One region of the Bacillus sp. JJ864 genome, then DNA from elsewhere that is predicted to be linked to it. Evidence: riboswitches for the same ligand, from Rfam matches in the RefSeq annotation. Region 1 holds a riboswitch; the other holds the start of a gene.
What was found. A riboswitch is a leader RNA that binds a small molecule or an ion and turns the genes downstream of it on or off. The one in region 1 is predicted to bind S-adenosylmethionine.

Region 1 (6,695 bases):
ACTAACGAAAAGAAACGTATGCAATGGAAAGATTTAATTGAGCCTTCGACAATTCCAATCGCTCTCACAGGTTGTGTACTTTCCTTTTCCTATAGCGGTATTCTTTCATTCATTCCCGTTTATGCAAAAGAGCTTGGTATGGCCGATATTGCTAGTTATTTCTTTGTTGTATACGCAATTGTAGTTGTTATTTCTCGGCCATTTTCCGGAAAAATATTCGATCGGTTCGGAGAAAATGTTCTTATTTATCCATCTATAATTATCTTTATGATCGGTATGTTCGTTTTAAGCCAAGCACAAACATCATTTTGGTTACTTGCTTCTGGCGTACTTATCGGCTTTGGATATGGAACTTTAGTTCCAAGCTTCCAAACAATTGCAATTAGTGTTGCACCAAATCATCGACGCGGATCTGCTACAGCCACTTATTTCTCATTCTTCGATACAGGGATCGGTATTGGTTCTTTCGTACTAGGAATTGTCGCAGCACATTCAAGTTATCACCATATGTATTTTATTTCTTCGATTATCGTTGCATTTACTTTACTGATTTACTATTTTCTTCATGGCCGGAAACAAAAGTTCAAAAAGCAAACAACAGAAGAAAAACTATCAGCTTAATCATATAAGAGAGAGTAAACTTCTGCGTTTACTCTCCTTTTTTTGCTTCTTTATAAGCTTATCTCTTATAATAAAATAAGAAGGAGGCTTATATTATGAGATTTAAAAAATCCCCGCTTATTTTAATCATTTTAATTTTTGTATGTATATTGACTGGTATGGGATTTACGTTATTCAATCCAAATAAAAGTTTTTCCTCAAGACAAACAGTAACGAAAAAAAACTGGTTACAAGATCCGTATCTGCGTTGGTCGTATTCACATATGCGTGAATTTGCTTCGACAAAAGTTGTCGCTAAAAATCCAAATTATATATCCTCACTCTCAACTAATTTGCAAGACCTAGATACTTTAGAAATTAAAGATGAAAATGACAATAATACAACGGTTCTGAAATTATTAGAAAAGCATAAAACAGATGCTTTCATTGTTTTACATGATGGTAAGCTAGTATATGAACGGTACTTTCATGGATATAAAGAAAACGAACCACACGGTATGGCATCGGTAGCAAAAGTATTTACAGGGTTGCTCGTTAATACCCTCCTTGAAGAAGGAAAGCTGCAGCCTAACGCAACTGCAGAAACTTATGTAAAAGAATTAAAAGGGACACCATTTGGAATAGCAACAATTCAACAACTATTAGATATGCAAGTTTCAGTAGAATATCCAACTCACGGTTTTAAGCAAGCTGGATTAGATAATCAAGATGCACAATTATATTTAGCAAGCAACCTTCTTCCTCGCAGTAAAAAATATGATGGTCCAGTAACAATATACGACATGTTGCTAGAAGCAAACGAAACCGCTGCTCCAGGAGAAACATTTTCATATAATAACGGTTCTGCTGAAACACTAGCATGGATCCTTCGTACCGTAACAGGAAAATCACTCGCAGATCTAGTAAGTGAACGGATTTGGTCACCAATTGGCGCAGAAGAAAATGCATATTACGTTGTTGATGAAACAAGAGTGGAACAAGCGAGTGCAGGATTAAATACCACAGCTCGAGACATGGCAAGATTCGGGGAAATGATTGTCGACAATGGTGTATACGACGGAAAACAAATTATTTCTTCTTCTATTATTGAAGAAATTAAACATTTACAAAAATACGAACTTCCAGTCGGCGATGGTGAGGAATATTCTTATCATAATCAGTGGTGGATCTCCCATAATGAACATAATGCATTTGAAGTACTAGGCAGTTATGGACAACGATTATATATCGATCCAACTGCACATATGGTTATCGTTCACTTTTCTTCCAATGCGAATCATAATGGAGAAATACAATCCGCATATAGCAATATGTATTTACAAATTGCTGAATATTTACAGAAAGAGTCCTCTAATTAAGTTTAAATCCCTAAATTTTTGTTACGAAAAGAGCTGTCTCATGACAGCTCTTTCTCAATAATTGTAATTACATATTTCCATTGTTCTTCTGAAAGACATAACGGTTTTAATTGAAATACCATAGAACAGATATCTTCTATATAATGGACATTTTCTCGTAAAAATTCCCATCGGAGAAACTTAGGTACATACAAATCTGCAACTTGTTCACTTTGCTCTACTAAAATATCCACTTCTCTTTCACAAATGCCTTTTATAAGATACTCTTCTCGCACTTCTTGTTTGACTTTAGAAAATTGCTCGCTTTTCTCCTTTATATCAGATAAACACTTAAGATAAGAACAAAATAAATCATCTTCTCTTTTACATACACTCATAATTTTGTAAATTAATTCTCTATTTTCCATAATCCCGTTGCCTTTTCATACATTTTTTATAACCATTCCTCTCTTTTTTGCCTCATCAAACGTCAGCACAGAGCTAAAGTATTCTTTATACAAACCAAGAACAGTTACAGAATATTTCATCTCTTTCAATCCTATTTTCACATGTTTCAAAATTGCAGCATTGAAGCTAGAAGGGTTTGGATGGGCATATACAATTAATATGTTCATCGCAAACAGCACTTTCCTTTAATTCCCTTTTGACTTTTTTTGCACTCACATGATATTCTAATACATGTCAAAGGGCAAACCTCTTCGACAAAACGACTGACACCTATTCGGCGATGGTGTCTTTTTTATTTTTTAGCCGAGAACGCCCATCTTTTGGGGCACATTTAATTTTTTAACACTACACACTCAGCACCATTTCCTTATAAAAAGACTGCATAGCACAGTCTTTTTATCTACATAACGCTTATCAAATAGAATGAATTTTCAAATAAATACCACTATAAAAAAGGGAGCGTAACTCCCTTTTTGTTATTTTACTATGTAGTAAATTCCCTTATCATCTATACATTTATGTTGCTCTGCTAAAGTAATTTTTCCATCTAATTTTAGTTCATCTAGCAGTCGCAATAAATAAAATTGCTGCAGCATCTTCTTCGCAAATTTCCCTTCATGTTCAGTAGTAATATGTTGTTGAATATCCAATAATGTAATCGGCTCTTCCTTCTCTTCTATATAATTATAAATTGCATTACGTAGTGTAATATATTTCTCAAGTGTCATAGTATGCTCGCTCCTTTTTTCTCGTTGTCCATTTTTCATTATCGGTTTTTTTGCAATAAAAAAACCTCTTCGATAAGAAGAAGCGGTATATATCTCTTCCTTCTTATCTGTCAGAACAAAACTGTTCTGCTGGAATTAGCACCTGCATTGCGGTTGCTGGGTTTCATCGGGCCAGTCCCTCCACCTCTCTGGATAAGAAAATATTCACTTTATCTCTTACTATAATGAGTGCAATCCAAAAAGTCAATTCTTATAAGAATAATCAGGATTTATTTTTTTGAATGCTATGATATTTTATATCGTTTTGCTCATACTACAAATGTATAAGACCAAAGGAGGTGCAGTCATGCAAAAAAATGCACGCGGTCACGTTCAAGATTCTTGCCAAGCTTTACACGAAGCAAAGGACTGTTTACAAAACGCCTTACAAACAGTTGAGAAATCAGATAATCGTCAACGTATTGAACAATCTTTACAAGCTGTTCAACATGCTTTGCAACAGTGTGATAGTACTGCGGAAGTTTTAGCTCAAGAATAAAAAATGCCCAACAATAAAGTGAAACTTCCATCAGTGGAGGGTTTTCTTCATCCCCCACTGATGGAAAGCACGCTCAATCTGGCTTTTACATGCAGTAAGCACGTATGAATCTAAGTAGTTCAGTTATTGTGGAGAAAATCTAAAATAACGAGCTAAATAACACGCCAAAAAGCTCAAAGTCCCTATAGGACTCTGAGCTTTATTTTTGTATAAGACTTATTTCATTAAATCCACTCTTTTCCATGTTCACGAATGAATTTAATATCATTTTGATAATGTTCAAGGTGTCCTTCGTCTATCATTTTTTGGAAATTTATATCGCCTTCTTTGGCTTTTCTTTTCATGTATTTACATAACCCTTCTAATCGTAGCAATACCATCTCCAAATAATCTTCTTCCATACCCTCACCGTAGGATTCAAAAAACAATTTAACTCTTTGTTTTATTCGGTCGGCATGCTGTAATAAATTATAATAAACTGCCTCACCGGTTTCAGTATGATAAACTCTACTTAAGGGGACACAAGTGTAAAGAGTATAGGCTATGTCCCAAAGTCTTGGACCAGGACCAGCAACATCAAAATCAATAATACCTACTGGTTTTTCGTGATTAAAAATAATGTTGTATATTGCAAAATCATTGTGGCATACAACCTCTATTTTATTTGGAGTATTATCCATTGGTTTCCAATCATCTGATAACGGAAAGTCACTCACAGCATCATGGTAAAGACGGAGCATCTTCGCTATTTCTTTTAAAACATCATTAGACCACATGTATTCTTTTAAAGGATAATTACCAGCTTCTCCTTCAATAAATGATAATACCTCTCTATCTTTTTCATCAATACCTAAAAACTTTGGTGCATAACTAAAACCTTTGTTTTCCAAATGATTTAATAGCTTATGAATTTTGGTACTTTCTTGCTTTAATTCTCGTCGAACAGTACCTTCCGAACGATATACGTTTGAGACATTCCCTCCCGTTAGCATTTCTTCGTTTTCGTAGTTTGACATCTGCTAGTTCCCCTCCATTATTAAAAAACTAGACACTCTTAAAACAAATGCCGATTGTTCAACAATCCTGCTCGTTAACGGAACAGGAACCACTTTGCTTGCCTTTATATTTTAACATAAATTTCCTATCCCTTTTTTTAACACCTCGAATAGCAACTTTAGTCGCATTAAAAATAACGAAATGACAATGGTTATGGTCATCCTGATAATTGATGTGCTCTTGCACTTGTTAATTCAACAGTGAAAACATGATAAACCTTTACATATCAACAAAAAAATCGAGTATAAAATCTTTGTGATTTTATACTCGATTTAACCTGCCATTTATACGATTTCTCCACGTTATCTGAACTACTTAGTATGAATCATGCTTACTTTTTATTCGTAAACTTAATATTAGCCCTTCAATTGAAATAATACTGTAGTAGCAATGAAAAAATAAACTGAATTGACGATTTCCCACACACCCACTTTTAAAACAGTTACTTTTTTACCATATAAAGCGATAGCTCGAATACAACTTGGAATAAAGGCAATGACAAACCATGGAGATACAATGAACGTACCAATTACAAGTAATAAATGGTACCCCCACGAAATCCACCGATATGTTGGATTTTTCTTTTCTCGAATCATCGTTTTCACATAGAACGTACTTCCCATAAAGTATAAAAATGAAACAAGTGCAATCAGCCATGCTGTTTCATCAATTGTTTTCATTGTGAAATAATAACTGATCATTCCACCAATACAAAAAACGATAATAGCACTAACATCATTCAGTAATGCACGTTCATTTTTTTGACGAGCAAAATAAATGTTTATAAAAAATAATGGAATCATATAGATTGCAAACAAAAGAATACGCCATTCGTATGTAAGTGGAATTATACCAAACAATATAGCAAGACTAAAATAAATGAGCATCCAATGTAAATATCGCTTTTGTCGCATTTGTTTCATATACATTAAAAAAGGATATGTTGCTAAATAGATAAATAACCACGCTAAAAAAAGTAGTATGTGTTGCCATGTAGCTTTGCCAATGAAAGCACTCAGCAAAAACGGGATTAGAAGCATCGCCCATGCACCATGTTGCTTTGGAATGACTGGTTTTATCATATAGACACCTCAACTTCGAAAATGATTCTCAATGTTCATTATATATAATTTCATTCTTCGACTTTTGATGAAAATGTGTCTATAATTGAACAATTCCAGGTACAGCAACACACCATAATCTTTTTACATTGTGAAAAAGTTTTTAAACCTTTTAATTTTCTATCTCCTTCTCCCATTCACTAAAATAAGGTACATACCCAAGGTCGTTTAGTTCATCAAATAATAGAGAAATAAATTCCAGCTTATTCCCATCGTAGTCGAGAAAATAAACACTTGCTGCTGGCATCCAGCTTTGGACAATAGGCTCTTCATTCCCTTTTCCTTGACTTCCAATTACCTCGATTCCCCTATCTTCTAGCCAAGCTTTAGACCGTCTTAAAAAATTCAATTCTACTCCAAAAGCAAAATGATTAAGTTGAATAGAAGTATCTTTTGATTTTTCCCATAATCCAAGCATTTGCTGTCTACCTTCCCCTATCCAAAAAAAAGCTACTTTCCTTTCAGGTATTATTCTTGCTAGCTTTAATCCAAGCTTATTTTGGTAAAAATCAATTGCCATCTCTAAATCTCTTACATGTAAATGTGTTTCATATATATTCTTTATCATGTTTTACATCCCTTTCTTGGTAATAATACGATACATTACACTGAGTATTAGTGGGAATCTTCTCCCTGTGTTAATTCATTTCACTTTATTACCATCAGTATATAAAAATCTGATCATGCCAACATCCCTCTGTTGTATGTACTTATACCTACCAATGTCATGCCATAGTATGAAAGACTGTATTACTGAATAAAAAAGACACCCCCTACATGATGTAAGAAGTGTCTCAAAAGGCAAACGAATATGTAAGTCGCGATC
Region 2 (6,695 bases), on a different contig from region 1:
TACGAACCATTTCATGATCGTCAACAAGCAATACTTTAATCATCTTGTTCCTCCCCTCTTTCTAAAAGAATCGGCACTTTCACCTCAATTTGCGTTCCTTTATTCGGAAAACTTAATACCTTTAAAGTTCCGCCAATTTCATGAACGCGCTCTTGCATAGAGCGAAGACCATATGATCCGGCTTTGTTCACGCCTACTTCAAAGCCTACACCATCATCAATTATTTTTAAAATTGCATATTCATCAATTTGACGCAGTCTTACTTCTGTTTTCTTCGCTTTTGCATGCCGCAATGTATTAGATAGTGCTTCTTGTACAATACGGAATAAGTGATCTTCTACACCTTTTTTCAATTGAATTGGCTCAATCAACCATTCAATCTTCATATGCTGTTTTCTTGAAAGCTCTGTTAATAATTCTTCAATGCCTTCTGTTAACTTTTTACCTTCTAATTGGACGGGACGTAAATGAAGAAGCAGCGCTCTCATTTCTGATTGAGCATTTACAACCATATTTTCAACAAGTTTTAATTGTTTTTGCGTACCCTCTGGTATATGAGTGGTTTGCTCATTAATTGCTGACATCATCATCGACATCGCAAAGAGCTGTTGACTGACAGAATCATGAAGCTCTCTCGCTAAACGATGCCGCTCCTCTGAAATGGCCTGTTGTCTCATTTCTTCATTCCACTGCGCTCGTTCATTCGTTACTTTTTGAAATAATCCTGCTTGCTCTTCTAACCGTCTAGCAAGCGCAATTACCTTCCGTTCTACTTCTTGAAATTCATCTTCCCCTGTAAACGAAGCATCTCTTGGAAAATTCCCTCTTTCTACTTCAAATAAAAAAGTCGTTAACCCTTGGATACGCTGCTGCATATAATAACCAATTGCATATCCAACAATTCCACCAATGAGGAGACTCGTACCTAAAATAAACAAACTAACAGGAACAGAAGCAATAGATTCTTTCCACAATAAATCATACACATTTTGCTGGCTTTTCCATATATAAACGAAAGTACAAATAAGTGCAATACTCATAGAAGACAATATCGAGTAGCGAATATACATCCATGAAATGTTCTTCTGTTTTTTCATTATATTTTCCTCACTTCCGTATCGCCTACGATAAGCGAAGAAATAATTTTAATACGTCGAGGAGCTTCTTTATACTGTTCCGTTCTAAACTTCACATTACGATTAAAGCCTGTTTCTTCATACGATGGTAGTAAAACTCTTCCAACAATAACAGAATGATTCAAAGATAGTTCAATATCGTACGGAACATACAGACGAATATTACCAATCACACCGCGAATGACAATGACCGTTTCGCCTTCTGGAATCATAGCTGTTGTTAAATCAATTTCAACATCACCGACTCCATATTGAATATTAACATCTTCTAACTCATATATATGGTCCATTATTCGTACGTTACCAACCATTATATTCTTTATATACGGTTCTGTTCGATAGATTGGTTTTTCTTCATTTATATATTCTTTTTCCTTAATTTCTACCTGTACCGCTTTTGTCTTCTGCTGACCTTGCATCAGTTGGTAACCAATGAAAGCTAAGCAAGCAAATAAAACGAGAACGAAAGCTGCTGATGAAAATAGGAAAAATAAGAAAACAAGTCCCCCAACAAATAGACACACATTCCCTCTCACATATCGATTCTTTTTTCGATAATGTCTTCCAAACATGATCATAATAAAGGCAAAAATAAGAGCACCAGGCTCAAAATGTCCAAGAATCATATCGAGAAAAAGACCGAATGCAAATATGACGAGGAGCATCCCTAATAATTGTGTTTTCGAAAATTGTTTCTTCATTGCAGCTCCCCCTTCTTTATTGTATGTACATAGAAGAAAAAGGCATTGTATTCCAACACCTTTTCTTCTATCACTATATCATAAGCTTGTTTTATAATATACTACAATTATTTTATTACTTATTTGTCTAAAGATACTTCTTTTTTCTCTTTCATTTCGCGTTCAAGCTTTGCAATTTTCATATCAAATGTGTCACGTTCATGATCTTCATTGATGCGAAGTTCTAAATCACGAATGTGATTTTCAATTTCTTCAAAGCGTAAAAATGGGTTGTTTTCATCCATTTTATGAAGGGCTGTATTCATACGACGGTTTGCATGTGCCATATTTTCACGCGCCATTAATTCCATACGTTTTGCATTCATTTCTTTTAATTTATTTTTCATTTCAGATAGACGACGTTCTAGCTCATCTATTTGTTCTACAACCCCTGCATACATTTTTTCTAAGCGAGCGACTTGCCCTTCGTAATATGCCATTTCTTCTAATGCACGTTCATGCAGTTGCATTTCTCCTGCTTCCTTTGCAATTACAGCTTGCTTGGATCTCTTATTTACGAAATAACGCGCCCCTTCAAGCTCATGAGCAAAATTAGATTTTAATGTTTTGTGACGCTCAATTAATTTTTCAATTTTTATTACCTCACGCTCGCTATTACGTAAATATTGATTTAACATCGCAATTGGATTTTTTCTTTCTTTCTCGTCTAATACATTATGAAAATCTGCAAGTACTGCATCACGTACACGTCCGAATAATGATTGTTTCATTTATAATCTTCCTCTCTTCTACTCTATTATATTTTGTTATTTCATATTAGTTATTTTTCATTAATCTGTTCCACTCATCTTCAAAATTGCTATATGGCTTCGAGCTATCTGAATCAACATCTACTACATGCTTCTCTTTTTTCCATTCACGGTATCCGTAGTATAGAACGACTAATGCCGCAATACCGATTAACGCTGGAGAATGAGATAGGGCAATTGACAAGCCAATTAAACCAACGATCCCCCAAGCTAACTTTCCAAAAAATGATTGTGCTCGCACAAATGATTTATAGCTCCAATACACAATCCCTGCTCCAATTGCTAATCCTACAATACCAGCAAGACTTCCAAGAGCAATTAAAGCCAAAATACCGGCTGCCATAAACGCTAAAAATTGTTTCATCTTGTGCTTGCCTCCCTTCGTTTTGATACTCTTATCTTACCTATCTTTTCGTTTTTCTATAACGAGCTTAAGAACCGTTTTTCTCTCAGACTTAAGTCCTATTTATTATCAGACCTATATAAATACAAATTAAAAAATCGACATAAGAACCCTTTTTCTTTTTAAGCGGTCGAGAGCATCTGGCCAGCCCTAGCAGCGACTTATATGTTGAAAAATTAAAATGGAGTTCTATCGTTGTGATATCCAAAACAAAAGAGGATGCCTTCTATAAGACATCCTCTTTTGTTCATTATGCTGTTTTTTGATATTCCTTTTTCTCAGCTTTAGGCGAGAGACGCGGGAAATTAATTATAATTGAGATAATACCGCAAACCGCAACTAACATTGGATAAAATGAGTACGGTAATAATTCAATTGGTGAAAGTGAAGCAAATCCTGCCGCCGTTAACATTTGCGCACCGTATGGGATTAATCCTTGTACGCTACATGAGAATAAGTCTAACAAGCTCGCAGATTTTTTCGGATCAATATTATATTGGTCTGCAACATTCTTTGCTAGTGGACCTGTGAAAATAATAGAAATCGTATTATTTGCTGTGCACATATTTGTCATACTTACAAGACCAGCAATTCCAAATTCTGCACCTTTTTTCGAACGAATATTACGCGTTAGCACATTCATTAAATAATGAATACCACCGTTATATTGAATAATTTCAACCATTCCACCGATTAAAATTGCTAATAATACAAGCTCCATCATACCATTAATTCCTACTGTAACACTTTTAAAGAAGCTTGCTAGTGTATAGCTTCCGTCTACCATCCCAATAATACCCGCTAGCACTGTTCCCCCAGTTAATACAACTAGTACGTTACATCCAAGTAGTGCTGTAATTAATACTCCAGCGTACGGTAAAATTTTCACCCAATTAAACGCATGTGCCGTCATATTTGAATGGGTGCCTGACGTAAGAACGACTAACAGTACACACGTAACAATAGCAGCTGGTAATACAATTAAGAAATTTGTTTTAAATTTATCTTTCATTTCCGTTCCTTGTGTACGTACAGCTGCAATAGTCGTATCTGAAATAAAAGATAAGTTATCGCCAAACATCGCACCGCCAACAACTGTTGCCATAGCAAGCGCCATAGAAATATCCGTGTTTCCACTAATCCCTACTGCAATTGGAGCCAATGCTGCAATCGTCCCCATTGACGTTCCCATTGCTAATGAAATAAAAGCACCGATAACAAATAAACCAACCACTAAAAACCCTTGCGGCAAAATAGAAAGAGCTAAGTTTACAGTTGCTTCAACGCCGCCCATACCCTTTGCCGTTTCAGAAAATGCACCTGCTAACACAAAGATCAATACCATAATCATGATATCTGGATTGCCAGCCCCTTTAGCAAAGCGTTCAACCTTTGTTGTAAAGTTTTCTTTTCTGTTCATTACTAATGCAGCTGCAACTGCAATTAAAATAGCAACCAAAATTGGTAACTTATAAAAATCCCCTGTAATTACACCAGACCCAATAAATAACGCTAAAAATATGCCAAGTGGCAATAATGCCCACGCATTTCCTTTTGTTTGTTCCAAAGTTATATCCTCTCCTATTTCTAAACCTATTCTTCACAAGAGCGAAAAAGACCTCTTCTAAAGAGAAGAGGTCTTATATATCATATAAGAAACACTCTTCTCATCTATCAAGCATATCGCTTGCTGGATTTGGCACAGCACTCTATTATGAGTCCGCTGCCGAGGCATCGTAGGGCCAGTCCCTCCGCCTCTCTTGATAAGAAGGTTTCATATTATATTTTTGTGTAAATCAATCTTTCCTTACTTTACTTGCTGCAAGAGAAAATGTCAAATATTATTTCTATCAAAATAGTTGGTATTTTTTTGATATTATACAAATATCTATCGAAACAATCACTTTCCTTTTTCGGAGGACGAAAGCATCTGCCTCCATATAGAAACGAATAGCCCTTTTCCTACCACGAGCAAAACGGAAACAAAGGAAGCAATATATTGTGTCATATAAGTCGCTGCTATTCAGAATACAGCATGGCCGCTATTTGCTTTCTCCTTTTGTTTTAACCCTTGCATGTCGCAAAATAGGCACTGACCGCTTCTATGCATGGCCAGGTCCTCTCGCCCGCCTAAAAAGAAAGGGTTTTTAATTTGTATTTATATAGAAAAAGGCCTTCACGTGCACCGTGAAGGCCTTTCTATCAATTAAGCTACTTGCTTCTCTGAGATCTCTTTCAAATAAGCTTGTCCTTTTTCTGCGTCATATTGTCCTTCCCATTTAGACATAACAACTGCAGCTAATGAGTTACCTACTACGTTTACTGCTGTACGTGCCATATCTAAAATACGGTCAATACCAGCGATAAACGCTAAACCTTCAGACGGAATACCTACTGTATGAAGCGTTGCTAATAATACAACGAATGATACGCCCGGTACACCGGCAATCCCTTTTGAAGTAAGCATCAATACAAGAAGCAATGTAATTTGTTGTGTAAGAGATAAATGAATACCATACATTTGCGCTAAGAAAATTGCCGCAATTGCTTGATATAATGTTGAACCATCTAAGTTAAATGAATAACCTGTCGGAATAACGAAAGATGTAATTGCTTTCGGACAACCGAAACGCTCCATCTTTTCCATAATCTTTGGTAGAACCGTCTCTGAGCTTGCTGTAGAAAATGCTAAAATAAGCTCGTCTTTTAAAATCTTAAAGAATTGGAAAATATTAATTCCAAATAACTTTGCCGTAAGACCTAATACAACAACAACGAAGAAAATCATCGCTCCGTAAACAACAATAACTAACTTACCTAATGGAATTAATGACGTTACACCAAACTTAGAAACCGTTACGCCAATTAACGCAAACACACCAAACGGCGCGAACTTCATTACCTGGTTTGTTACATAAAACATTGCATCTGCAACACCTTGGAAGAAATTCAGAACTGGTTTTCCTCTTTCTCCAATTGCCGCTACTCCTAAACCAAATAATACAGAGAAGAAAATAATTGCAAGCATATCTCCTTTTGCCAACGAATCCATAATATTCGTTGGAACGATATTTACAAACGTATCTGCAAATGAATGATGCTGTACTTGCTCTGTTGTAGCTGTATACTTAGAAATATCTGTTTTTTGTAATTCTGACATATTCACGCCTTTTCCTGGCTGGAATATGTTTGCTACTAATAAACCAACAACAATCGCAATCGTTGTAATAATTTCAAAATAAATAATTGTTTTTCCGCCTAAACGTCCAAGCTTTTTCACATCTCCAACGCCGGCAACACCAACAACAATACTAGCTACTACAATTGGCACAACAATCATTTTAATTAAACGGATAAAAATATCACCAATCGGTTGTAAAACTTTCCCAACCATCGGATCTTGATAAAAAATTGCCCCTACAAGAATACCGAGAGCAAGACCTATTAAAATTTGCCATGCAAGTCCAATTCTTTTCATACTTGCTGCAACCCCCTTCTTAGATGTTCTTAATTTTCACATTCTATTTTTCTATAAAATATGAAAATAGAAGTATTAAATATTGTTCGACTATTCAATACTTTCTTCCCCTCCTAAAATGATAAGACAAAAATAGAAATCTGACAACTAAATAAGTTTACCAGTATG

Region 2: linked by a shared signal. The riboswitch ahead of V7024_RS19080 (Na+/H+ antiporter NhaC family protein) and the one ahead of V7024_RS22700 (hypothetical protein) in region 1 are both predicted to bind S-adenosylmethionine.

What each region holds. Positions count from the first base shown of each region.
Region 1 covers NZ_JBALLY010000201.1:2,859-9,553, reverse strand. The annotation lists gene V7024_RS22720 (MFS transporter) at 1-621, shown strand, start outside; gene V7024_RS22715 (serine hydrolase domain-containing protein) at 717-1,979, shown strand; gene V7024_RS22710 (group-specific protein) at 2,018-2,386, opposite strand; partial or broken gene V7024_RS22705 (NAD(P)H-dependent oxidoreductase) at 2,426-2,593, opposite strand; gene V7024_RS22700 (hypothetical protein) at 2,903-3,154, opposite strand; SAM riboswitch class I at 3,255-3,353, opposite strand; gene V7024_RS22695 (hypothetical protein) at 3,501-3,692, shown strand; gene V7024_RS22690 (phosphotransferase) at 3,917-4,708, opposite strand; gene V7024_RS22685 (YwiC-like family protein) at 5,105-5,827, opposite strand; gene V7024_RS22680 (VOC family protein) at 5,982-6,437, opposite strand.
Region 2 covers NZ_JBALLY010000135.1:9,743-16,437, forward strand. The annotation lists gene V7024_RS19055 (response regulator transcription factor) at 1-43, opposite strand, end outside; gene V7024_RS19060 (sensor histidine kinase) at 36-1,097, opposite strand; gene liaF (cell wall-active antibiotics response protein LiaF) at 1,097-1,837, opposite strand; gene V7024_RS19070 (PspA/IM30 family protein) at 1,957-2,607, opposite strand; gene V7024_RS19075 (flagellar basal body rod protein) at 2,654-3,010, opposite strand; gene V7024_RS19080 (Na+/H+ antiporter NhaC family protein) at 3,300-4,616, opposite strand; SAM riboswitch class I at 4,714-4,819, opposite strand; gene gltP (glutamate/aspartate:proton symporter GltP) at 5,256-6,527, opposite strand.